4 regions of the Bacillus sp. 5w2 genome follow, and region 1 is predicted to be linked to each of the others. Evidence: riboswitches for the same ligand, from Rfam matches in the RefSeq annotation. Region 1 holds a riboswitch; each other region holds the start of a gene.
What was found. A riboswitch is a leader RNA that binds a small molecule or an ion and turns the genes downstream of it on or off. The one in region 1 is predicted to bind thiamine pyrophosphate.

Region 1 (6,085 bases):
CCTCAGCCGGAACGATTTCTTTCGTCATTCCTTTATCTTTCAGCCATTTATTTTGTTTCTCCCATGACTCTTTTGAATCTGATAAGAATGGCTCATCTTTCGTTTCCATCTTCTCTAATAAAATTTTCATACTTTCTTTTTCAACTTCTGGTACAAGCGGGAAGTTTTCTTTTTCTTGATGATTTAATAAAATATTTAATGCTTCATCCGGATTTTTCTTCATGAAATCATAGCCTTTTTTCGTACCACGTAAGAAGGCTTGCAACGCTTCTTTATCTTTTTTCAACGTTTTATCACCTGTTACAAATACAAGCTCATGATAGTTTGGTACACCGTAATCAGCTGGATTAAAGTATGCTGGTTCATGACCTTCATGGCGCATAACAGGTACTTCATGGTTAATGTATGCCCCTGTTACCGCATCCACTTTTTTCGTAATTAGTGCCGGTACTAAATCAAAGCCAACATCGACTACTTTCACTGTATCTGGATTACCACCAGCTTCTTTTACCATCGTTTTTAAATACATCTCACTTAAAGGTGTTCCAGAATATCCAACTGTTTTCCCCTCTAAATCTTTTGGCGATTGAATGCCTGCTGATTTCAGCGATACAACATGATTTAATGGCGAACGTACGACAGCTCCAATTGATTTCACTGGAATTTGTTCATTTGCTTTTGCCATGACAACATCTGGCTGATAATATAAGCCAACCGTTACCTTTCCTGCAGCTGCTAAAGTTAATGGATCAGTCGGATTAGAAGGGAATTTAATATTCACCTTTACTCCTTCTTCTTTAAAGTAGCCTTTTTCAATCGCCGCATAAATAAAGCTATGTACCGCATTTGGGTACCAATCAAGCATGACCGTTATTTCTTTTTCTTTTTTATTCTTATCTGATGCCGAATTACTAGAACATCCAGCGATCATTGCAACTAATAATGTAAACACAAAGATGCGTTTTAAAAATTTCATGAATACTTCCTCCAACTAATAAATTTCTTTTCTAAAATCGAAATAAGGACAACAAAGAAAATAGCTAATAATGATAACAATACAATGGGGGCAAATACACCCGCTCCGTCTAATTGCGTCATCATTCTTTTACTGAAATATCCTAGCCCAGCTTGTGCACCGAGCCATTCACCAATTGCCGCCCCAATCACACTAAGCGGAACTGCAATTTTTAAAGCTGAGAAAAAATAAGGAAGAGCAGATGGTAACTTTAATTTAAGAAAAATATCTTTTTTCGTTGCTCCATACGTAACTAAGAGCTCCTCCCATTCTTTTTTTGTACTACGTAGTCCATCATACGTATTGACCGCAATTGGGAAAAACGTAATTAAAACCGTGACAACAACCTTACTCCAGATCGTATATCCAAACCATAAAACGAAGAGCGGAGCAAGCGCTGTAATCGGAATCGTTTGTGAGGCAACTAATAATGGATAAAATGCTCTCTCCATCCAATTACTCGCATTCATTAATATTGCTAGCCCTACCCCAAGTACGATAGAAATAGCTACCCCTATTAAAACGACGTATAATGTTGCCGGCAAATGAACTGTAAATAATATATCTTTTAGTTGCCATATCTTCATTACAATTGCAGACGGTGACGGTAAAATGTACATCTCATCTACAATTCTTGCGCCTATTTCCCACATGACAAGTAAAACACTAGAAAGTGTAAGGGCAGGTAATAGTTCCTTCAACCGGTTCATCATACGAGTACCTGCCTTTGTAACATACTAAGAAGCTCATCTTTAAGCGCTAACACTTCAGGCTTATACAAATCTTTTCTTGTCCGATTACGATCAAGCGGTACAATCCTCTCGGTTAAAGTAGTTATCGGTTGATTTTCTACAACGAAAATTCGATTAGAAAGAAACAATGCTTCTTCCACATCATGAGTGATAAATAAAATTGTTTTTTTCCACTCTTTCCATTGTTCAAACAGCCATTCTTGCAAAGATGCCTTCGTTAACGCATCCAACGCGCTAAACGGTTCATCTAACAGCAATATCTCCCCGCCTGTTAATAAAGTTCGAATAAAAGATACGCGTTGTCTCATACCACCAGATAAATCTTTCGGATATTTTGTCTCATACCCTTGTAAGCCAAATTTATGTAACAGTTCCTTTGCCTTTATTTGTGCTTCTTTCTTCTGTACACCTTGGCACTCTAGCGGCAGGGCAGCATTCTCAATAATCGTTCTCCATGGCAGGAGCATATCTTTTTGGGGCATATACCCTACAGGATGGCTCTTTGTTTCTGTCAGCTCTATCTGTCCCGTACTTGTTTCTTCTAAACCTGTAATAAGGCGAAATAAAGTACTTTTCCCGCATCCACTCGGTCCGATAATACTTACAAACTCTTTATCTTGTATAGAAGCATTTAATTCATTGATGATTGGTTTCTCATCATAATGAAAAGAAACATTATGAAACTGTAGTATGTTCTTGCTCCTCAAATCCCCACATCTCCTTACGATAGGACATATCCCAGAATAAATATTCAAATCGACTGGAATATAGGAAAATCTCCTCTAATCGATCTAGCTCTTTGTCAGACTTTCCAACTGCCATTTCATTTAATAAATCTATTAACCAAATACAAAGGCTACCGTATTCTTCCGAACTATATCCTTGAATCCACTCACCAAAGAACTCATGATCTCTTGCTCCAGGAATATCGTTTAAACGCTTTCCAATTTCCCAGTAGCTCCACATACATGGAAGAAGTGCTGCTATTAATTCCGCAAGCGTGCCATTTTGAGATACAGACATCATGTAATTTGTATAGGCTAAATTTTTAGCAGATGGTTTTGCAGATTCTATCTCCTCTATAGAAATACCAAGTCTTTTTGCATATTGTTTATGGATTGTCATTTCTCCATTTAATATGCCATCAATTTGTTCAGCAAATTTCCCCATTACTTGTGGATTCGTTGCTTTTACAACACCAATCGCATATAGCTTTGCATAATCTAACAAATATAAATAATCTTGAATAATATAATACTGAAACTTATCTTTTTCTAACGTGCCATCTCCCATACCTACTACAAACGGGTGATTATGACTCATCTCCCAAACTGGTTGTACAGTTTCTAATAATCTATCGCAAAATTTCATTTCTCTATCCCCTTTCAATTTATATATCTAAATAAAAAACCACTTCTAAATAAGAAGTGGTTACAGCAAATAAAATTATAATTTATTCGTTGCTCCACTTCCCTTCGCTAGTATTACCTAGATCAGGTCTGTAAGGGTTAAGGATTATTCCTCTCTCAGCACAACAAGCACCCCTAGTGGTTTCAATATGAAATTTTCAAATAAAAAAGCCCCGTTTCTATACGCAAAGAAACGGGGACTCATTATTAGTGTCCGAATTGCTTCCCTACGCTAGCATAATCTAGATCAGGTAATGAAAAGGATCAAAGGCTTACGGCCTACTCTCAGCTGGCAACACCAGCTCTCCTAGCAAACTATGAAATTATCACTGTCAGTATAACATCGTAATAAGACATCATCAACTATTTTAATTTTCTCAATTGTCAACAAAATAACAGAACTATATAATACTTATATTCTATCTTAGAAATTATTATCCTAATTAATTGGATAAAAAGGAATCATTATCCTCAAAAAATTTATTTTTATATTGATTTCATATTACATTTATGTGAATACACCCACTATATTATATCTTTATACTATAATAAAATTACAACTATACAACTAGAGGAGGTCTCTATTATATGAATATGAAAGCTACTGCTTTAACAGCAACTACTGTCGCAATTGCCTCTTTACTTCCTTCTATGGGAGAAACAAATGTACAAACAGCCAACGCTGAACAATTATCTAATGTGAAAACTGGATATGTAAAAGTCGATCAAGTAGCCTTACATACAAAAGATAACGCAAATAGCTCATCAATTGATACAATCCGCTTTAATACGAAAGTGAACATACTTGAAACAACTAATGGCTGGTATAAAGTATCTGTTAATAATAAAGTAGGTTACGTACAAAAAGATGCTATTCTACTAAAAAACAAACTTCAATCTAATAATCAATACATCGTTAATGCCAATGCATTAAACGTTCGTTCTGAACCTAATTTAGAATCTTCAATTTTAGATGTATTACCAAATGGGAAATTCGTTACCATTCAAGAAGAACAAGGTGATTGGTATAAAATTTTACATAATGGCAAAACAGGTTACGTACAAAAGGCATTCGTGTCTAATGGTTCACAGCCTTTAGTAAAAGGCATCACAGTTCAAAATAATACGAAATACACAGTTGCAACACCTAAACTTAATGTACGTAGCAACGCTAGTACAAGTAGCGCACTACTTGGCTCATTACAAAATGGTACACAAATACAAGTAGTGGAAACTGTAGGAACTTGGTATAAAATTCGTTTTGGCACAGGATACGGATATGTGGCAAAACATTATGTGGTGCAAAATCAAACGCAAACGCAATCACAAGCTCAAACAGCTCAACCTACTTCAATTCCAGCAGTTTTTAAATTCCCTACTCAAGGAAGAGTTAGCTCAACCTTTGATATGCGCTGGGAACAAATGCATTATGGTATAGATATTGCAGCTCAGGGTAATGTCTCTATCCAGGCGGCGGCTGCAGGTAAAGTTGTGAAATCATATTATTCAGCTAGCTATGGCAATGTTGTGTTCATCGCCCATCAAATAAACGGGAAATTATATACGACAGTCTATGCTCACATGAAAGATCGCACTGTACAAGCTGGTGATCAAGTACAAGCTGGACAATTAGTAGGTCATATGGGAAACACAGGTCATTCATACGGGCAACATCTTCATTTTGAATTACACAATGGAGAGTGGAATTTTGAAAAAACAAATGCAGTAAACCCACTGCCATATTTAGTTAGGTAAATTGTATGCCACGCAATATCAATATATCTCTCTTAATTGAATACTTAGCCTTTTTAGGTTTAATTTTTTGTTTAATCATTTACAATACAAATACTGTATTTTTATCTATTATCATTGCTTTTGTTACTTTAGAAATTATGATGGAAGCCTTTCAAGTACAACTAAAACAAAAAATTGCCCATATTTATAATGCCGTCTTTCTATTAAGTGCCCTAATAACAAATATTATTAGTAATGGTTTTTATTTAACTACCGTATTTCCCGTATGCTTTATGGCTGTTTTATTATTCATAGCTAGGTACATTCATGTCCCTAATAACAAAAAACACGAACAAGAAGCTTAGAAAGAGGAGACACTGTGTACCAATCTTTCAAAGATAATCCGCTAAAATATATATTGAATTTATATAAAAAAACAAATACTTTTTTTGGTATACAAGGAAGCTATACGGCACAATTTCTCCTTTATGGAATGTTATTTCTCGTCTTAATTGCGTTCTCCTTACTTTACTAACAAAAAAAGGATCTCACATAAACTTGAGATCCTTTTTAATTTATATAGAAAATGCTCTTTTATCCGCAAGCATATTTTTCATAAATAAAACTAAGATTATATTTTTTCTCTAAGCTCATTCTTTGTTCATCATCGCACCAATAGAACAGAATATCATGAATTGTTGCATAACGCTTATTTTTAAGAAATAGTTTAAAGAATGATGGTAAACAATCATGTAATTGTATAAATATATAATTGCGTAATATTTCTTCTTTATATTCAATTCCCTTGCAAATATACAATAATTCTTCACAATAATATGCATGTTGTGGAACTTGAATCATTTCGAAAAATGGCACATATGATAATAACTTTCCGATAAAATGATCATATCGATCCATTATTCCTATCGTCATATGCTCCATCATTTCTTTCATTACATATAAATAATCATCTACATGAGTAGTTTTCAATGGGTCTAATCGATCTGAAATTTGAGAAAGTACAGCTCTTTGACAAGCTAACACCGCTTGACTAGGTCCATAATATGATAAGAAGTCTGTACACTTACGATATTTTCGTAATAAGTCATGTGTATATAAATCATACACGAAAGTATTACAATACATAGCTAGACTCATCATATCACTATTTAATT
Region 2 (6,085 bases), on a different contig from region 1:
AGAAAGCAAAGAATAGTCTTGAAAGTACTAAATCTAGTGTCCAAAAAGCATTAGAGGATGTACAAAATAGAGGTGTTAATGGTTTAGAAGGTTCGAAGGAAGCCTTAAAAAGTTTAAATGGTCAATTCCAAGCTGGAATTGGTTTAATCGATGATATGATTCCAGTTCTAGAAAGTACAAATAAGGTTTTAGCAGATGTAAGTAGTGATAAAAACCTTAATAATGGAATTGCAAAATTAAATAAAGCAAAAAGTAGTCTGCAAAAAGGTGTAGATGCAACGAATAAGGGAATTACACTTCTTAACAATGGACAGAAACCTACAAAAGATGTAATTGAAAGTATTAACAACGCTGCGAAGGGCGGGTCAGCTCAATTAACAGATGTATTATCGACGTATGATTCAGAAATTGTACCTAATTTCAATACAGCAATTGCTCGTACAAAAGAGATGTCGAAAAATACAACTCAAATTTTAAATGATGCAGACAAAAAGCTTCCAGATGTTAAAAAGCTACTAGAAGATTCATCAAAAGGCTTAGTAGACGGTAGAAAGAAATTAGCAGACATTAAAGCTGACATGCCGGAGACTGAGAAAAAGATTAAAGACTTAGCAAATAAAATTCGTGATTTTGAATCAGAAGAGGATATAAAAGACATCATACGCTTATTGAAAAATGATGTTGAAAAGCAAAGTGATTACTTCGCGAATCCAGTAAATTTAAAAGAGAATAAGTTATTTGCAATGCCGAACTACGGTTCAGCGATGTCACCATTCTACACAGTGCTTGCATTATGGGTAGGCGCACTATTAATGGTTTCGTTATTAACGGTAGAAGTACATGAAGAGGGCGCGAATTATAAGAGCCATGAAATATACTTTGGACGTTTATTAACATTCTTAACGATAGGTCTTTCGCAGGCATTTATCGTATCGATGGGGGATATATTCTTACTCGGTACGTACGTAGTCGATAAATTCTGGTTTGTGTTATTTAGTTTATTTATTGGCGGAGTATTTGTTTGTATCGTGTACTCGCTCGTTTCTATTTTCGGAAACGTTGGGAAATCGATGGCAATCATTTTACTTGTGCTTCAAGTAGCAGGATCGGGTGGTACGTTCCCAATTCAAATGACACCACCATTCTTCCAAGCAATTTATCCGTTCTTACCATTCACATATGCAATTAGTGCAATTCGTGAAACAGTAGGTGGCATGCTTTGGGATATAGTTATTAGAGATTTACTTGTATTAAGTGTGTTCGTAGTAGTCATCGTTATCGCTGCGTTATTATTGAAAACACCAATTAACAAATCGAGTGAAAAGTTTGTTGAGAACGCAAAAGGAAGTAAAATTATTCATTAATAAAAAAAGGTTCCTACCGATAGAGGTAGGAACCTTTTTGTTTAATCAAATTTTAATTTCTTTAATGCTTCTGCGAACGGGTTGTTTAATGGTTCTTCTTCTTTATTCTGTTGTTTCATATATTTTTGAACGTCGCGCTTATCAGCCTTGCTTCCAGATTCTTTTTTACGTCTCTCCTGGAATGTCGATAATTTCTCGCGATAGCCACATTTACATGCGAAAATTTGGCCAGCGCCTTCACCACGTAATTCTAACTTCTTCTTACATTGTGGGCAACGAGCGTTTGTTGTACGAGATACATTTTTACGATGACCACATTCACGGTCTTGGCAAACGAGCATTTTTCCTTTTTTGCCGTTTACCTCCAGCATTGGTTTACCACAGTCTGGACAAGACTTCGTTGAAATGTTGTCATGTTTATATTTTTTATCACTCGATTTAATTTCAGAAACAATTTCTTTCGTATAGTTCTTCATTTCTGAAATGAATACTTCTTTTTTCAGTTTACCCTTCGCAATTGCTTCGAGCTTTTGTTCCCAATCACCAGTTAGCGTAGGTGATTTTAACTCTTCTGGCACTAAATCGAGTAACTGACGACCTTTTGAAGTAATGTGAATATCTTTACCACGTTTTTCAAGTAAGAATGAATTGAATAGCTTGTCGATAATATCAGCTCGTGTCGCTACAGTACCTAATCCACCAGTTGATTTTAACGTATCAGCAAGTTGTTTATTTTGCGTATCCATATATTTTGTAGGATTCTCCATTGCTGAAAGTAAAGTCGCCTCGTTAAAACGTGCAGGTGCTTTTGTTTGACCTGATGTTTGCATAATTAACTTCACAGTTAATGTATCGCCTTTTTCAATGTGAGGTAGAAGTTGCTCTTTTACGTCATCGGTTACATCATCATCTTCAAAGCGATTTTCATATACTTCCTTCCAGCCGGCATGTAGAATAGTTTTTCCGCGTGCGATGAACGTTTCATTACCAACTTTTGTGCGTAGCGTTAGTTGTTCGTATTCGAATGCTGGGAATAAAACGGCTAAGAAACGTTTTACAACTAAATCATAAATTTTACGTTCTTTATCTGTGAAGGCCGAGAAGTTAACGTATCCTTCTGTTGGAATAATTGCGTGATGATCACTTACTTTACTATCATCAACAAATGACTTATTAGACTTGATAGGCTTTTGTAATACTTTATGTGCTAAAGGACGGTACTCTCCAACGCCACATGCTTTTAGACGTTCTGGGAGTGTTCCAACGATATCAGATGAAATATAGCGTGAATCTGTACGAGGGTACGTTAGCACTTTATGTTGCTCATACAATTTCTGCATAATGTTTAATGTTTCTTTCGCAGAATAACCGAACTTTTTATTTGCATCACGTTGCAATTCAGTTAGATCGTAAAGACCAGGAGAGAATGACTTCTTCTGTTTTTTATCAATTTCTACAACAGTAGCATTATGTTTATCTAAACCTTTTACAATACCATCGATTTTTTCTTTATTAAAACTGCGACTATTGCCGTTTGCATCTTGCCAAGTTAGTTTTAACTGATTCGTTGTTTGAGCTTCGATGCCGTAGTAAGTTTGAGCTTTGAAGTTCTTTATTTCATCTTCACGATTAGCGATCATAGCGACAGTAGGTGTTTGAACACGGCCGCAATTCAGCTGGGCATTAAAGCGAGTCGTTAAAGCTCGAGTCGCGTTAAGACCGATATACCAGTCAGCTTCTGAACGTGCAACTGCAGAAGCGTATAAATTGTCATATGCTTTACCTGGTTTTAAATTAGCGAAGCCATCTTTAATTGCTTTATCAGTAACGGATGAAATCCATAGACGTTTGATTGGTTTGTTAACTCGAACCTTATCAATAATCCAGCGAGCGACTAACTCTCCTTCACGTCCAGCATCTGTTGCTACAATAATTTCAGTTACATCTTTTCTAAGAAGCTGACTTTTTACAGCATTAAATTGTTTCCCTGTTTGTTTAATCACCGTTAATTTCAAACGCTCTGGTAGCATCGGTAAATCTTCTAAATTCCACTTTTTATATTTCACATCATAGCTTTCTGGATCTGCTAATGTAACGAGATGACCTAAAGCCCAAGTTACAATATATTTACTACCTTCAAGGTAGCCGTTTCCTTTTTTATCGCACTTCAGTACGCGAGCAATATCACGTGCAACGGAAGGCTTTTCAGCGATTACAACGCTTTTTGACATATTTAAAACATCCTTTCAAATTTCCATACGTTAACTATAGCATACATCTTCTTGAGATTCAGTTTCGCTCCAGATTTGAACGTTTTTTAGTGGGATAACATCTGTTTGAAAGTGAATGATGGCGACAGAACATAATATGCACCATGATGAGACTATGAGAAATAGATACTTATTTATTATACGTATTGTTTTATTAGTTGCTTCTATATTAAATAGAAAAGTAAAGAACTTGTTATTTTACTAGAATAAGAGTAGACTTTGAAGTAGAAGAATACTAAACACATGGGAGTTTGTGGATGCAAACTGAGAGTATGACTAATCCGTCATTGACCATTTGAACCTGTTGGATAATGCCAGCGTAGGGAGAGTGTAAAAGCACATGTTCAGGCACTTTGCGTACGCGCAAAGTGTCTTTTTGTGTATCTCCCATCACTATAGTTAGGGGATGAGAATGATGAATATAAAAGAAATTAGTAAAGTAGTGGATTTGGTGAGAGAATCTAATCCGCTCGTTCATAATATTACAAATGTCGTTGTAACAAATTTTACAGCTAACGGTTTGTTAGCGTTAGGGGCATCGCCTGTAATGGCGTATGCAAAAGAAGAAGTAGCAGAAATGGCTAGCATTGCTGGAGCGTTAGTATTAAATATGGGGACACTTCGCCCTGAAGAAGTAGAAGCAATGTTACTTGCAGGTAAATCAGCAAATGTGAACAATGTACCAGTACTGTTTGATCCAGTTGGTGCAGGAGCAACATCGTATCGAACAGAAGTTGCGAGACATATTCCAGCTGAAATCGAGTTAGCGATTATTCGCGGAAATGCAGCTGAAATAGCGAATGTTATTAATGAGAGATGGGAAATTAAAGGAGTAGACGCTGGTGCTGGAAATGGTAATGTCGTAAGTATTGCAAAGCAGGCAGCAGACGAATTGAATACAGTTGCGGTAATTACTGGAAAAGAAGATGTTGTTACAGATGGAGAGCGAACTATTCTTATTCAAAATGGTCACCCTATTTTAACGAAAGTTACAGGTACTGGTTGTTTACTAACTTCTGTAATAGGAGCATTTGTAGCGATAGAAAAGGATTATGTAAAGGCAGCGGTAGCCGCATTAACATTTTATGGTGTAGCTGCGGAACTAGCAGCTGCCAAGACAGTGGAAAAGGGACCGGGTAGTTTCCAAATTGAATTTTTAAATCAGTTAGCGAATACCACTTCAGGTGATATTGAGAAGTATGGGAAGATTGAGATTATATAGTAAGGAGGGGAACTAGATGTCGCGGATTACAAAGGCTGAAATGTCTAGGTTATTATCAGTATATTTTATTATGGGAAGTAACAATTGTACGAAGGAGCCACTACGAGTATTGAGAGATGCACTTGAAGGCGGTATAACAATTTTTCAATTTCGTGAAAAGGGGGAAGGCGCTTTAACGGGAGAGAAACGCATTTGTTTCGCAAAAGAACTACAAGCAATTTGTAAGGAGTACGGTGTACCATTCATCGTAAATGATGATGTGGAACTAGCTCTCGAGTTAGATGCAGATGGCGTGCATGTTGGACAAGATGATGAAGGAATTACTTCTGTTCGTGAAAAAATGGGGGATAAAATTGTTGGTGTATCTACACATACAATTGAAGAAGCACGTTGGGCAATTGAAAACGGAGCTGATTATTTAGGTGTTGGCCCTATTTTCCCAACGAGTACGAAAAAAGATACGAAAGCTGTGCAAGGAACGAAATGTTTAGCTCATTTTAGAGAGCAAGGAATTACAATACCGATCGTCGGAATTGGTGGTATTACAATTGAAAATACAGCTTCAGTTATAGAAGCAGGTGCGGACGGTGTTTCCGTTATTTCCGCGATTAGTTTAGCAGAATCTGCGTATGAAAGTACGAAGAAGCTAGTAGAGGAAGTAAGTAACAGTTTGTAGAAGAAGGCTATGTAGTATTAAAAGGCTACATAGCTTTTTATTTTTTTCTGATATTGATATTTAGAAAAAGGGAGATGATTGTTTGAAACGTAAACAGTTTGTAGAGTTGCAAAATGAATTATTTCGTTTATTCGAACAAGGAGACTTTGATGTTATTTATAGATACATAGATAAAGCGAAAAGAGAGTTCCCTGAAAGGATGGATAAAACTAGCTTTTGGGAAGCGTGTGTACTTTCGATAGAAGGGAAGTATGAAGAAGCAATTGTTAGTTTAAATGAAGCTTTAGAAAAGGGGATTTGGTGGAATCCACATACACTTATGCAGGATGAAGATTTAAAGGAATTACGAGAGAATGAAGCTTTTAAAATGATAGTGAAAAAGTGTGAAGAAATCTTTAAGAAACAGCAGCTAACAGCCGACCCGAAATTATTTACTTATGGAAATGAAGAGGCGAAGACAGGACTATTTTCTTTACATTGGAGAGGATCAAACATAAATGATTTTGCACCGTATTGGTATGGAGAAGAAATATTACGTGAGTATATGTTAGGT
Region 3 (6,085 bases), on a different contig from region 1:
TGAGAACTGTTATCAGTTGCTGGTAAGGTTTATATTTTAATAGTTTTCCTTTATATTAAGTTAATTAAGAAAGGTGATGTTGATGAAAAAATATTGGCACAAGCTATCATTTCTTCAAAAGAATGTATTGTTAACTGTGTTAGTTATTTTGACGCTTGTTGGTACTATGGGAGCGTTAAGTTTTAACATGTTTCAAAATAGCATGATGTCTATATTTGAAAGGCATTCTTTTGAAACAGGAGATACGGTATTACATAAATTAGACGAAGAAATAGTGAGAGATGTTACAAAAGATCCAGTGGCACAAAGAGAAAAGAGAGAGAAGTTAACAGAGAAATTAGATGAAGCAACGGAAGAGTTGAATAGTGTTGGACAAACCTATATTGTTGGAGCAAAAGAAAATGAAAAAGGTGAATTACTAATCGTTGATTTGTCTACAGGGTTAGCAAATGTTGTTGAAGTAAGGCCGGGAGAATATTATAAACAACCAGATCTTTGGATGAAAGCATATGATAAAGTAATGAGCACGAAAAAAGCAAATATGACAGAAGTATATGAAGACGCATTAGGAACGTGGGTAACGATATTAGAGCCAATTAAAGATGGAGAAGATAATATTGTGGCACTTGTTGCAGCTGATGTAGATGCCTCTATTGTTCCTAGTACAAAGGAAAAGTTCATTATACAAGGTTTAATGTTTATTTGCATTTCTGTTTTAATTGCAACTTTTATTCAATTCTTAATTGTACGTAACGCACTTGCTCCATTGCGAGATTTACGTGAAGGATTGCGCAAAGTCGGTGAAGGTGATTTAAGTATTAAATTAGAGGAAAGGCCAGATGATATAGGTATTATTAATGCGTATTTTAATAGTACCATCGAGAAGTTTAAAGGAATTATAGATAAAGTGAAGCAGACAGCAGAACAGGTTTCCTCATCTTCACAAGAATTGTCAGTGAGTACGAAAGAGAATAGCATGGCAGTCCAAGGAATCGTAAGTTCTATGGTTGAGTTAAGAGCTGGCGCTCAGTCACAAGAAACTTCAGGACCAAAGTATTTAGGTATTGTATATGAAATGGAAGATAAGATGGAAGAGATAAATAATGCTGCAAAACAAATGGCGAAAGAGTCTGAAGGTATGGAGCATCAATCGGTAAAAGGAAATGGTGTTATTGAACAGACGATTAATCAAATGAACATAATACAAAATGCAGTACAAGATTTATCTTCTACTATTTATTCTTTGGAAACAAGATCAAAAGAAATTAGTGATATTGTAACAGTAATTACCGGTATTTCAAATCAAACCAATTCGCTAGCTTTAAATGCTTTTATTGAAGCTTCACGTGCTGAGGAAACCGGAAATGGATTTGTCGTTGTTGCAGATGAAGTGCGTAAATTAGCAGAGCAGACGGAAGTATCAGCAAAAGATATAGCGAAATTAATAGGGGAAACACAAGTTGAAACGGAAGAAGCTGTTGTTTCAATGCAAAATACTTTAAAAGAAGTAGAATCTGGAATGAAACTTGTTGAAAGTAGTGGTGCTTTCTTTGGGGAAATTTCAAAATCAGCACAATCTGTTACAAATCAAGTTAGAGTTGTTTCTAGCAATTCAAGTGATATATTGCAAAATAGCCAAAATATTGTTCGTGTTGTAAATGAACTATCGCTTATCGCAAATACGTATGCGAATAGTAGTAGTAATGTTGAAGAAAGTATGAAAGAACAGGAAATGTCTGTACAAGATATTGCTGAATTAGCCAGTTCTTTAAGCTGGCTTTCACAGGAGTTACAAGAGTTAATTGGGGAATTCAAAAGTTAAATGAAGTGATTATATGTGCTTTTGTTTGTTCAATAAAATAAATCATGCTACAATGAAAACGAATTAAGGACCGGGGAGCCAATTGGCTGAGAGGATGTAAACAAACATCGACCCTCAACCTGATCTGGATAATGCCAGCGTAGGGAGTTACTTAAAGTGATGTAGCATATGTTATTCTATAATAACTTGCATACAAGGCTTTCCTACGCAGTAGGAAAGCCTTTTCTTGTTTTAATATTTCATTTTATAAGGGGGATTTTACTATGTCACAACAAGTTACAATTTCATTTTCAGTAGTACCACAAGCGAAGAACAAAGATGTGTATTCTGTTGTTGATAAAGCAATTGAGGTTGTACAACAATCGGGAGTTCGTTATGAAGTAGGGGCAATGGAAACAACACTGGAAGGAGAATTAGATGTACTTCTTGACGTCATTAAACGTGCGCAACAAGCTTGTGTGGATGCTGGTGCAGAAGAAGTGATTACTTCTATTAAAATCCATTATCGTCCAAGCACTGGTGTAACGATAGATGAAAAGGTTTGGAAGTACCGTGATGAATATGCAAAACCAGAAGCAATCTAAAATAATTACAACAATTTGGCTTATCCTTCTCATTGCGATATGGGAAGGATCTGTTTCATTATTTAAAATTGAACCGTGGATTTTACCGAAGCCTTCTGCCATTGTTCAAGAATTAATTGGAATGAAAGATTTACTATTACCGAATACGATACAAACGTTACAAGAGGTTATAATTGGACTATTTTTTGCAATTTTAATTGGGACAAGTATTGCAATTATTATGGACGTTATCCCTTTATTTCGTATTTTAATAAATCCGTTGCTTGTTATTTCGCAAACGATTCCAATCGTTGTACTTGCACCGTTATTTATTATTTGGTTTGGATATGGAATGCTACCGAAAGTAATGGTAGTAATACTCGTTTGTTTCTTTCCGATTGCGCTTAGCATTTTAGAAGGTTTTCAAACGGTAGATAAAAATATGTTGAAGTTGTTGCAAACGATGAAGGCAACGAAATGGCAAGTTTACCAGAAAGTAAAGTTTCCAGCAGTGCTTCCATACTTTTTCTCCGGTTTAAAAATTGCAGTTACATATAGCGTAATGGGAGCGATTATTGGAGAATGGCTCGGTGCAAGCGAAGGGTTAGGAGTTATGCTTACGAGGGCTACAAAATCTTTTTTAACTGCCCGGGTATTTGGTGTTGCAGCAATTATCGTCATGGTGACATTATGTCTGTATTTTATCGTGGAGTTTATGGCAAGAATAACAGCACCATGGATATATAGAAAGGACGGCAGAAAATGAAAAAAGGTTTAAAAGTTATGTTGGCTGCCTTATTAGCAGTAGGTGTGGCTGGATGTAATCCGGCGAAGAAAGAAGAAAGTGTAAGTAAAGATCAAAAAGTAAAAGTAGTATTAGATTGGTTCCCGAATACGAATCATACTGGTTTATATGTAGCGCAAGCGAAAGATTATTATAAAAAGAAAGGCTTAGATGTAGAAATTATTCAGCCTGGTGACAATGTAACAGCAGAGCAAATGATAGCTTCAGGAAAAGCTGACTTCGCAATAAGCGCACAAGAAAATGTAACGTTGGCTCGGGTGGAAGGTATTCCTGTTGTATCTGTAGGAGCGATTATTCAGCATAACACTTCAGCTTTTGCGTCACTTAAGAAAGATAACATGACTTCACCGAAAAATTTTGAAGGCAAACGTTACGGAGGCTGGGGAGGACCAGCAGAAGAAGCGACGTTGAAGACAATTATGGAGAAACATCAAGCTGATTTTAATAAAGTCGAAAAAATCATTTTAGGACAAACAGATTTCTTTAAATCAATTGGCCGTGATGCTGATTTTGAATGGATTTATTACGGCTGGGATGGTATTGAAGCGAAGCGTCAAGGAAAAGAGTTAAATACAATTATGGTGAAAGACTTAGACCCAGCGCTTGATTTCTATAGTCCTGTTATTATTACGAGTGAAAAACATACGAAGCAAGATAAAGACTTTGTGAAAAAGTTTATGAGTGCAACGACGGAAGGTTATAATTTTGCAATTAAAGAACCGAAAGAAGCTGCTGATATTTTAATTAAAGCTGTTCCAGATGTGAATAAAGACTTAGTACAAGAAAGTCAAAAGTGGTTAAGTACGAAGTATCAAGATGATGCAAAAGCATGGGGAGTACAGAAGGAAGAAGTTTGGACGAATTACATGAATTTCTTATATGATAACAAAGTTATTAAGAAGAAAATTGATGTAAAAGATGCCTTTACAAATGAGTTCCTTCCAAATGAAAAATGAGTGGATTACAAATAAAAGATATTGTGAAATCTTTCGATGGAAAGAATGTATTAGCAAATATTAGTGCTTCTATACGAGAGGGAGAATTCGTTTCCTTTGTAGGCCCAAGTGGTTGTGGGAAAAGCACATTATTAAATATGATTGCAAATGTTGAAAATCCAACAAGTGGGAATGTAACGTATAAGGATAAGTACGTACAAGAGCAAGATGTTGTAAGTTATATGCCACAGCAGGATTTATTACTACCTTGGCGATCAGCTTTGCAAAATATAGTTCTTCCATTGGAAATCGAAGGTAAACCGAAAAAACAAAGGCTGACAGAGGGAATGGAAGCATTAAAGCAGTTTGAACTAGATGAATATGCAGACCATTATCCAGATGAGTTATCTGGTGGTATGCGTCAAAGAATTAGTTTTTTGCGCACATATTTATGTGAAAAGCCAATTATGCTACTTGATGAGCCTTTTGGGAAATTAGATGCCTTTACAAAAATGGAAGTACATAGCTGGCTTTTAAACTCTTGGCACCAAGAGAAGCAAACAATCGTTATGGTTACACACGACCTAGATGAGGCGATTTTACTTTCAGATCGCGTATTTATTTTATCTCAAAGACCAGCATCAATAGTTGGTGAGGTACAAGTGAAATTACCTAGACCGAGAACGATGGATATGTTAACATCACTTGAGTTAAAGAAGGATAAGGAAGAAATTCTGAGAGTATTAGCTCCTTATATGAAAAAATAGAAAAAGCCTTTTAACAGTTTTTTGTATAATTACTGTTGAGAGGTTTTTTTATATAGGAGGAGAAAGATGAAATCTATAGAAAAAATAGTGAATTCATTAACGATGGACAATCTTGAAGAAGGAACAAAAGAAAAAATAGAGAATAGAATATAACAGAGTAGTTTATACTCTTAATATAACAAATGTTAAAGGAGTGAAAGGATAAAATGACTTTATCAACTGTTCTTCAAATGGTTTTAGCTTGATACGGGAGAAGTCTGCCTATTTTTTAAAATTAAGCTAAATTGAAGACAGCAGGTAAAGAACCTTAATCCTTTTTTACGATAATATGTAATGGGTAAGGTGTATTCACCTTACCCATTTTTTATATATACAATTAAATAAGGCTTTATACTGTTGTTCTCTCTATTTAGCTTATGAAGAAGTATAAGTAGAGGAGAGAAAAAATGAGTATATTAACAGTAGAAAATGTAAGTCATTCGTATGGTGAGAAAACTATTTTATATAATGCGTGTTTTCAGCTATTAAAGGGCGAGCATGTTGGGTTAGTAGGTAAAAATGGAATTGGGAAATCAACATTGTTAAGGATTTTAACAGGAGAACTTATACATGACGATGGGAACATTGAATGGTTTCCACATGTGAAGGTAGGTTTTTTACAGCAGCATATGGATTTACAAGAAGGGATAACAATTGAAGGATATTTACAAAGTGCATTTTCTAATTTGTATGCGATTGAATGCGAAATGTTAAAAATTGCTGAAGAAATGAATGGAGCAGGAGAAATAGAAAAACTGTTAGTAAGGTATGGAGAATTACAAACTATATTGGAAAGCTCTAATTTCTATCAAATTCATACAGAAATTGAAGAAGTAGCAATCGGTTTAGGGTTATTTGAAATCGGGTTGAAAAAGGATGTTTCAAAGTTAAGTGGAGGACAGCGAACAAAGTTATTACTTGGGAAGCTCCTTTTAGAAAAAGCTGATGTTTTATTGTTAGATGAGCCAACAAACTATTTAGATACAGCTCATATAGAATGGTTGCAATCGTATTTGAGACTATATGAAAAAGCTTACATTATCATTTCGCATGATGAAGTATTTTTGAATAATATTACGAATGTTATTTATCATCTAGAAGAACGGAAGGTTAAGCGGTACGTAGGCGATTATGAACGTTTTTTGCAAAGTTAT
Region 4 (6,085 bases), on a different contig from region 1:
ATCAGATAAAGGTGTACCAATCCACGTAAACGTAACCTGAAAAATAAAAAACATAACTGCTAAAAAGATTGGAAGTCCTAAAATTTTATGTGTAATTAACCTATCGATTTTTTCCGAAAAAGGAATTTTTCCTTCTTTCTCATGCTTCATAACATTTGTTTTTAACTTTTCAATATACGCTTCACGAGTTTTGTAAATGTGCTCCTCTAACGTACAATCGAGTTTTCCTTCTAAGCGAGATCGAATGGCTACAAGTTCCTTATAAATTGGTAATGCTTTCATTTCTTTTTCTACTACTTCGTTATTGCTTAAAAATTGAAGGGCTAACCATCTCGGATGCTTATAATTCACTGTCTCTAAAAGAGCGATTACCTCTCCAATTCCTTCATCCATTGGTACACCATATGAAATAATGAATGGTTTTTTCTCATTTTTGTCATTTTCTTTAAGAGTAGTAAGCAGTTCTTCACAGCCTTTTCCGCTTCTTGCAACGACAGGAACGACTGTTACACCTAATAGTTCTGATAACCGTTTTACATCAATTACAATGCCTCGTTGCTTTGCCACATCGACCATATTTAATCCAATTGAAACCGGTTTTCCAAATTCAAGTAATTGCAACGTTAAATGCATATTTCGTTCAAACTGCGAGGAATCCACAATATTTAACATATGATGAAATTCGTCTGTTAGTAGAAAATTCGTAACGACACCTTCGTCACGTGAAACTGGATTCAAATCATACACTCCTGGTAAATCAATTAATGTTCCTTGCTTATCTTTTAATTTACCAACCTTTTTTTCTACTGTTACACCACTCCAGTTTCCTACATATTCATAAGAACCAGTAAGTGCATTAAATAATGATGTCTTCCCTGTATTCGGATTCCCTAGCAAAGCTACCTTATTCACGCTAATTCCACCTTTATCATTTTCGCGTCACAATGACGAATACTAATTAACTGTCCACGACACTCCAATGTACAAGGACCTTTAAACATCGCTTTCTGTTTCAAGCGAAGTTCGCTTCCTTCCGCAAGACCGAAAGTAGCTAGTCTACGCTTTAATAACTGATCTAAAGACTGAATACTTTTTACTAACACTTTCTCGCCAATTTTAATATCTACTAAGCTCATAACCTTCCCCCTCAGAAGAGAATGATAATTATTTTCAAAAAAATTATAGCATATTCTATTTCATTTGGACTATATCTTTTCGCTTCATATTTATTAACATTTCAATACAATTATATTTCAATTATTGTCATACTTGATTCATTTGCCATTCTCATCCATTTCGCTTACAATAAACAATAGCAAATAAAGAATCTCGTTATCACAGGGGGAGCCATGCCGCTGAGAGGGAACACTTCGTTCCGACCCTTCGAACCTGTTAGTTAATGCTAACGCAGGGATTGTGCAAACGTCCGAAATACATACCTCTTTTTTATTTACGTATTTCGTATCCTCCTATGATACCTATTCTTTTTTGTACAACTTGGATTTAGGGGGAGACAACATGCGTAACACCAATTTACAAGCGATGATCGAATCTGCCATTCTTGCAGCCTTCGCCTTGGTCATCGACATTTTACCATTATCAATCAAACTTCCAACAGGCGGTTCCATCTCATTCGCTATGATTCCTATTTTTATTATCGCATACCGCTGGGGCTTCAAAATGGCTTTCTTAGGAGGCTTAATTTGGGGATTATTACAAATTGTCGTTGGCGATGCCATTATCGTCACACCAATTCAAGTACTCATTGAATACTTCGTTGCTTTCGCATTCATTGGATTTGCTGGTTTATTCTATCGTCCAATTCAAAAAGCACTTTTAACATCCAATGAAAATAGCGAAGACCAATCCAATTTAGGTAGCCGTAAAGACAAACCTTCTTCAAAACAAAACGAAGGAAAGAAAGTTATTGGTTACATTATTGTTGCTACATTTGTTGGTAGCTTTGCTCGCTACTTCTGTCACTTCATTGCCGGTATTATTTTTTGGGGACAATATGCACCGAAAGGTCAATCAGCTGTGCTATATTCATTAATCGTAAATGGTAGTACAATGATTGGTTCCTATATTCTATGTACCGTTTTACTTATCTTTTTATTTATCACTTCACCACGTTTATTCAAGAGTATCAATGCTTATCGACTAAACTCAAACAAAAAGAGCGCTTAATGAGCGCTCTTTTTTTCATATCGTAATATCAATTAAAAATACAATAAATGCACAAAAGAAAATAAATACCATTATACTTAGCCAATTGCTATGCACGGTTCATCGACTCCTTACATAACCTCATTTTCTAATCAGATTATATCGCTTAAAAATAAAGATTAGGTAAAGATAATATGAAAATAAATTAAAAAAGCGTAGCATGCATCATCTACGCTTTTTTCAATAAGTAGAAATAAAATAATACACCATCTTCTGTATTCTTTACTCCATATTCAACACCGTGTAGTTCTAAAATATTCTTTGAAATGGCAAGCCCAAGACCTGTTCCACCTTGCGAACGCTGGCGAGCTGCATCCACGCGATAAAAACGATCCCAAATTTTATCTAATTGTTCTTCTTCAATGTGAGTACCTTTATTTTCAATACATACTTTTATACGATCTTTTTCATCTATTGTAGAAATAATAATATCTTCTTTATTTGGTGTATAACGTATGGCATTCGTAATGAAGTTCACGATGACTTGTTCAATCCGGCCTTGATTTGCTATCACTTCAAATGGACCTATATTTTTATGAACACGAAGTTCTTTTTTCTCTATTTTTACAGAAAGGTGTTCACATATATCTTCAATTACTGTATCGATATAAAATGAATCCATTTTCATTTTATATGTACCTGACTCAAATTTAGCTAACTCAAGCATATCCAAAATTAACGTATCCATTTTATCTACTTCTCGTTCCATTGCCTGAAAATAGTACTCTTTTTTATGCTCAGCTACTCCATCTTTTAAAATAGAAATACAGCTTTTCATAATGCTCAGCGGTGTTTTTAATTCGTGCGAAACACCAGAAATAAATTCTTTCCGCGTATTTTCTAGCTTTCTTTCCTTTTCAATATCTTGTTCTAGCTGTCCAATATGCGAATGGAGCTTATTGGATAATACATTAATATTTTTCGACAAATCACCAATTTCATCTTTTGAAGTGATCGGTATTTGTTCTGTGAAATCTAAATGCGCTATTTTCTTCGTTGTATCATTTATTTTTAATAACGGTTTTGCGATTTGTTTAGAGTAATAGAACGAAGCGAGAAAAATAAGAACAACTACAAATGCAATGATGTAGATGTAATAATCTTGTACCATTTGTACAGCCTCATCTACAGGCTGTAAGGAAGCCATCGCATATATATATGTTATGGATCCGTCTTTTTCTTTTATCGGTTGCATTAATAATTTATATTTTATATCATTTTTTTCATAGTCCATTGTCTTTGTTGAATACTCTATTGGATTACCCTCTTTTAGTACTACATCCGTTTGAAATTCTTTTATGCTATCCAAAAATAAAGTGTTTTTATAAATTGGATTTACGGGGCCTTTTACATCTGGAAACTGTACTTTCGTAACACGCCCTCCTATGATAGCATCTGGTTCTTGGGCAGCTGGTTCTTGGGCAACTTGCTCCTGAACGACCGGCTTCTTTTCCTTACCAACTTGTTCACCCGCTGCTTTCTTTTTCTCCTGATCTAATTTACTCATTTTCTCCTTAAATGCTTTTTCTAACGGTTTATTCCATCCGCTTAAAGTCTGCTTAGATAACGAGAAAGTGAATGGAATAAAACTATCTTCTTTTTTCATTCCAGAAAAATAAATTTCTTGGCCTAAAAACTGTTCTGATGATTTATTATCAATCTCCTCAATATTGACGAGATTGTATAAGGGAATTTTGAATATTTGATGTCCAAAACTCTTCTGTTGCCTACGATCTATCGTTACCTCAAAATAAAAATCATCTGCATGTTTTAAATTCCCGTTCTGATCTAATGTCGTAATCCACGTATTATTTTCTCTTAAAAAGTCTTGCTCCAGCTTCTGAATTCCTTCTGCATTTCCGGCATTATTTAAATAATTCTGTTCAAAGGAATTTAAATTCACTTTAATATCTTCCACTTTTCGATTCGCATAATATTGTTTAAAAAATATCGTTTGTCCAATAAATATCGTCGCTAAAATTAACATACATAGTGCCGTTGTGAGAGTAAATAATTTTAGTACAATCCCTTTTCTCATACATTCCCCTCAAATTTATATCCGGTGCGTACTACAGTTGTAATGTATTTTGCTTTCGCTCCTAATTTATTTCTTAGATTACGAATATGACTATTAACCGTTCGATCATCACCGGCAAATTCGTATCCCCAAATTCTTGAAATGAGTTGCTCTCGTGTTAAAACAATCCCTTGATTTTTCATAAAATACGCTAATATTTCAAATTCTGTATGTGTTAAATTAATGTCTGTTTTATCTACCGTAACAGTACGTGACGGAAAATGGACGTGAATACCATGGATTAATAATGTATCATCTTCATTCTCTAAAAGTTGCTTTGTTACTTTTCTACTTTCTAACAACCTTTTCGCTCTTGCTAATAAAATTGGTGGGCTATACGGCTTCGTCACATAGTCATCCGCCCCAAGTTCAAATCCAAGTAACGTATCGTCTTCATCTACACGCGCCGTCAACATAATAATAGGAACCTCAGATGTCTTACGGATTCTTCGGCAAACGGACCACCCATCAAGTTCCGGCAACATAATATCTAAAATAACTAAATCCACCTCTTCTTGCTCAAATACAACTAAAGCTTCTTTCCCATCTCTTGCTTCAAACACTATATATTGCTCACTCAAAAAATAATCTTTTAATATTTCACGCAAAATATCTTCATCTTCCACAATTAAAATGTTTTTTGCCATAACTTATGTATCCCCTTCCCACTTTCAAAAACTACAATCTTATTTTGCATAGCTCGCAGTTAACTTCGCTTCGATAATATATCTATCTGGTGCATCCCCTATATAATCAAATGGATAGCAAGTTGTCAGTGTTAATATCGGTTCTTCTTTTTTTATAATAACAGTACGATCATCCGCATGGGTAATCCATGTCTTTTGAATTTCATATGTGTAAATTTTATTATCATACTCTAAAACAAGGGTATCTTTTTCTTTTAGCTCCCCTAAATCGGTAAATACAGTATCCCGGTGCCCACTTAGTACAGTATGTCCACCTCCAGATGGCGTTGTCGTTACATCACTAACGAACATTCCAACCCCTTTCTTCAAAGTTGCATCATCCGCTCCCCAATATATAGAAAACTTCTTCTTTATTTTGGGTATATTTAATATCGCTACCTTTTCTCCTTCTTTATGTTCTGTTTGAGAAGAAGGCACTTGAGAAGTTACAGATGTTTCGTGAGAAAGTTTATTATCTTGTATATTGTTAAGGCTCTTTATTTCTTCTTTCGTTAATTGTTGAGCAGAGCTTTTTCCTTTATACCATTCCACTGCGTAATATGATCCCATAAATAGCCCGATGGCCATCAATATGATTCCGATATAATTAAGTAACTTCAATTTTCATCCCTCCATGCAAAAAAATGGTAGGAATAACCTACCATTTTTAATATGTGAAATTTTCCCGCTCTTTATAGGACAATATTTTATTTACACCTTAACTTTATTACGACGATTCAAACCAAATAATGTACCTATTGCGACAAGACACGCGCTTAACCCCATCATTACTACATTATTTGATGCAGTGTTTGGTAATTTTTCACCTTGTACAACCGGCTTTGCTACTTCTTTTTTTGCTGCAGCATTTTTTTGCTGTTCCTTAATTGCTGCTTCTTTTTTTGCCATATCATTTTTTAACTGTTCTTGTGCTATTCCCTTTTTCTCTTCTTCACTTTTTTGTCCAGCTTTTATCGCTTCCTCTTTTTTAGCCATATCATTTTTCAACTGCTCTTGCGCCATTCTCTTTTTCTCTTCTTCACTTTTTTGCTGTTCTTTAATCGCTGCTTCTTTTTTCGCTTTATCTTGTTGCAGT

Region 2: another riboswitch for thiamine pyrophosphate. It lies ahead of thiM (hydroxyethylthiazole kinase); the one in region 1 lies ahead of tenA (thiaminase II).
Region 3: another riboswitch for thiamine pyrophosphate. It lies ahead of ACXY7N_RS14600 (MTH1187 family thiamine-binding protein); the one in region 1 lies ahead of tenA (thiaminase II).
Region 4: another riboswitch for thiamine pyrophosphate. It lies ahead of thiT (energy-coupled thiamine transporter ThiT); the one in region 1 lies ahead of tenA (thiaminase II).

Annotation. Positions count from the first base shown of each region.
Region 1 is NZ_JBTIWT010000018.1:97,717-103,801, forward strand. Features, by position in the region: gene ACXY7N_RS24025 (ABC transporter substrate-binding protein) at 1-976, opposite strand, end outside; gene ACXY7N_RS24030 (ABC transporter permease) at 973-1,725, opposite strand; gene ACXY7N_RS24035 (ABC transporter ATP-binding protein) at 1,725-2,474, opposite strand; gene tenA (thiaminase II) at 2,443-3,138, opposite strand; TPP riboswitch at 3,221-3,323, opposite strand; TPP riboswitch at 3,384-3,495, opposite strand; gene ACXY7N_RS24045 (SH3 domain-containing protein) at 3,765-4,931, shown strand; gene ACXY7N_RS24050 (hypothetical protein) at 4,937-5,275, shown strand; gene ACXY7N_RS24055 (DUF3965 domain-containing protein) at 5,505-6,085, opposite strand, start outside.
Region 2 is NZ_JBTIWT010000007.1:102,932-109,016, reverse strand. Features, by position in the region: gene ACXY7N_RS14635 (YhgE/Pip domain-containing protein) at 1-1,364, shown strand, start outside; gene topB (DNA topoisomerase III) at 1,406-3,595, opposite strand; TPP riboswitch at 3,868-3,977, shown strand; gene thiM (hydroxyethylthiazole kinase) at 4,050-4,856, shown strand; gene thiE (thiamine phosphate synthase) at 4,873-5,532, shown strand; gene ACXY7N_RS14615 (alpha/beta hydrolase) at 5,615-6,085, shown strand, end outside.
Region 3 is NZ_JBTIWT010000007.1:94,581-100,665, reverse strand. Features, by position in the region: gene ACXY7N_RS14605 (methyl-accepting chemotaxis protein) at 83-1,822, shown strand; TPP riboswitch at 1,884-1,985, shown strand; gene ACXY7N_RS14600 (MTH1187 family thiamine-binding protein) at 2,086-2,406, shown strand; gene ACXY7N_RS14595 (ABC transporter permease) at 2,378-3,151, shown strand; gene ACXY7N_RS14590 (ABC transporter substrate-binding protein) at 3,148-4,146, shown strand; gene ACXY7N_RS14585 (ABC transporter ATP-binding protein) at 4,143-4,892, shown strand; gene ACXY7N_RS14580 (ABC-F family ATP-binding cassette domain-containing protein) at 5,339-6,085, shown strand, end outside.
Region 4 is NZ_JBTIWT010000017.1:72,376-78,460, reverse strand. Features, by position in the region: gene feoB (ferrous iron transport protein B) at 1-912, opposite strand, end outside; gene ACXY7N_RS23260 (FeoA family protein) at 909-1,136, opposite strand; TPP riboswitch at 1,331-1,432, shown strand; gene thiT (energy-coupled thiamine transporter ThiT) at 1,519-2,187, shown strand; gene ACXY7N_RS23250 (sensor histidine kinase) at 2,396-4,264, opposite strand; gene ACXY7N_RS23245 (response regulator transcription factor) at 4,261-4,950, opposite strand; gene ACXY7N_RS23240 (class D sortase) at 4,990-5,610, opposite strand; gene ACXY7N_RS23235 (LPXTG cell wall anchor domain-containing protein) at 5,701-6,085, opposite strand, start outside.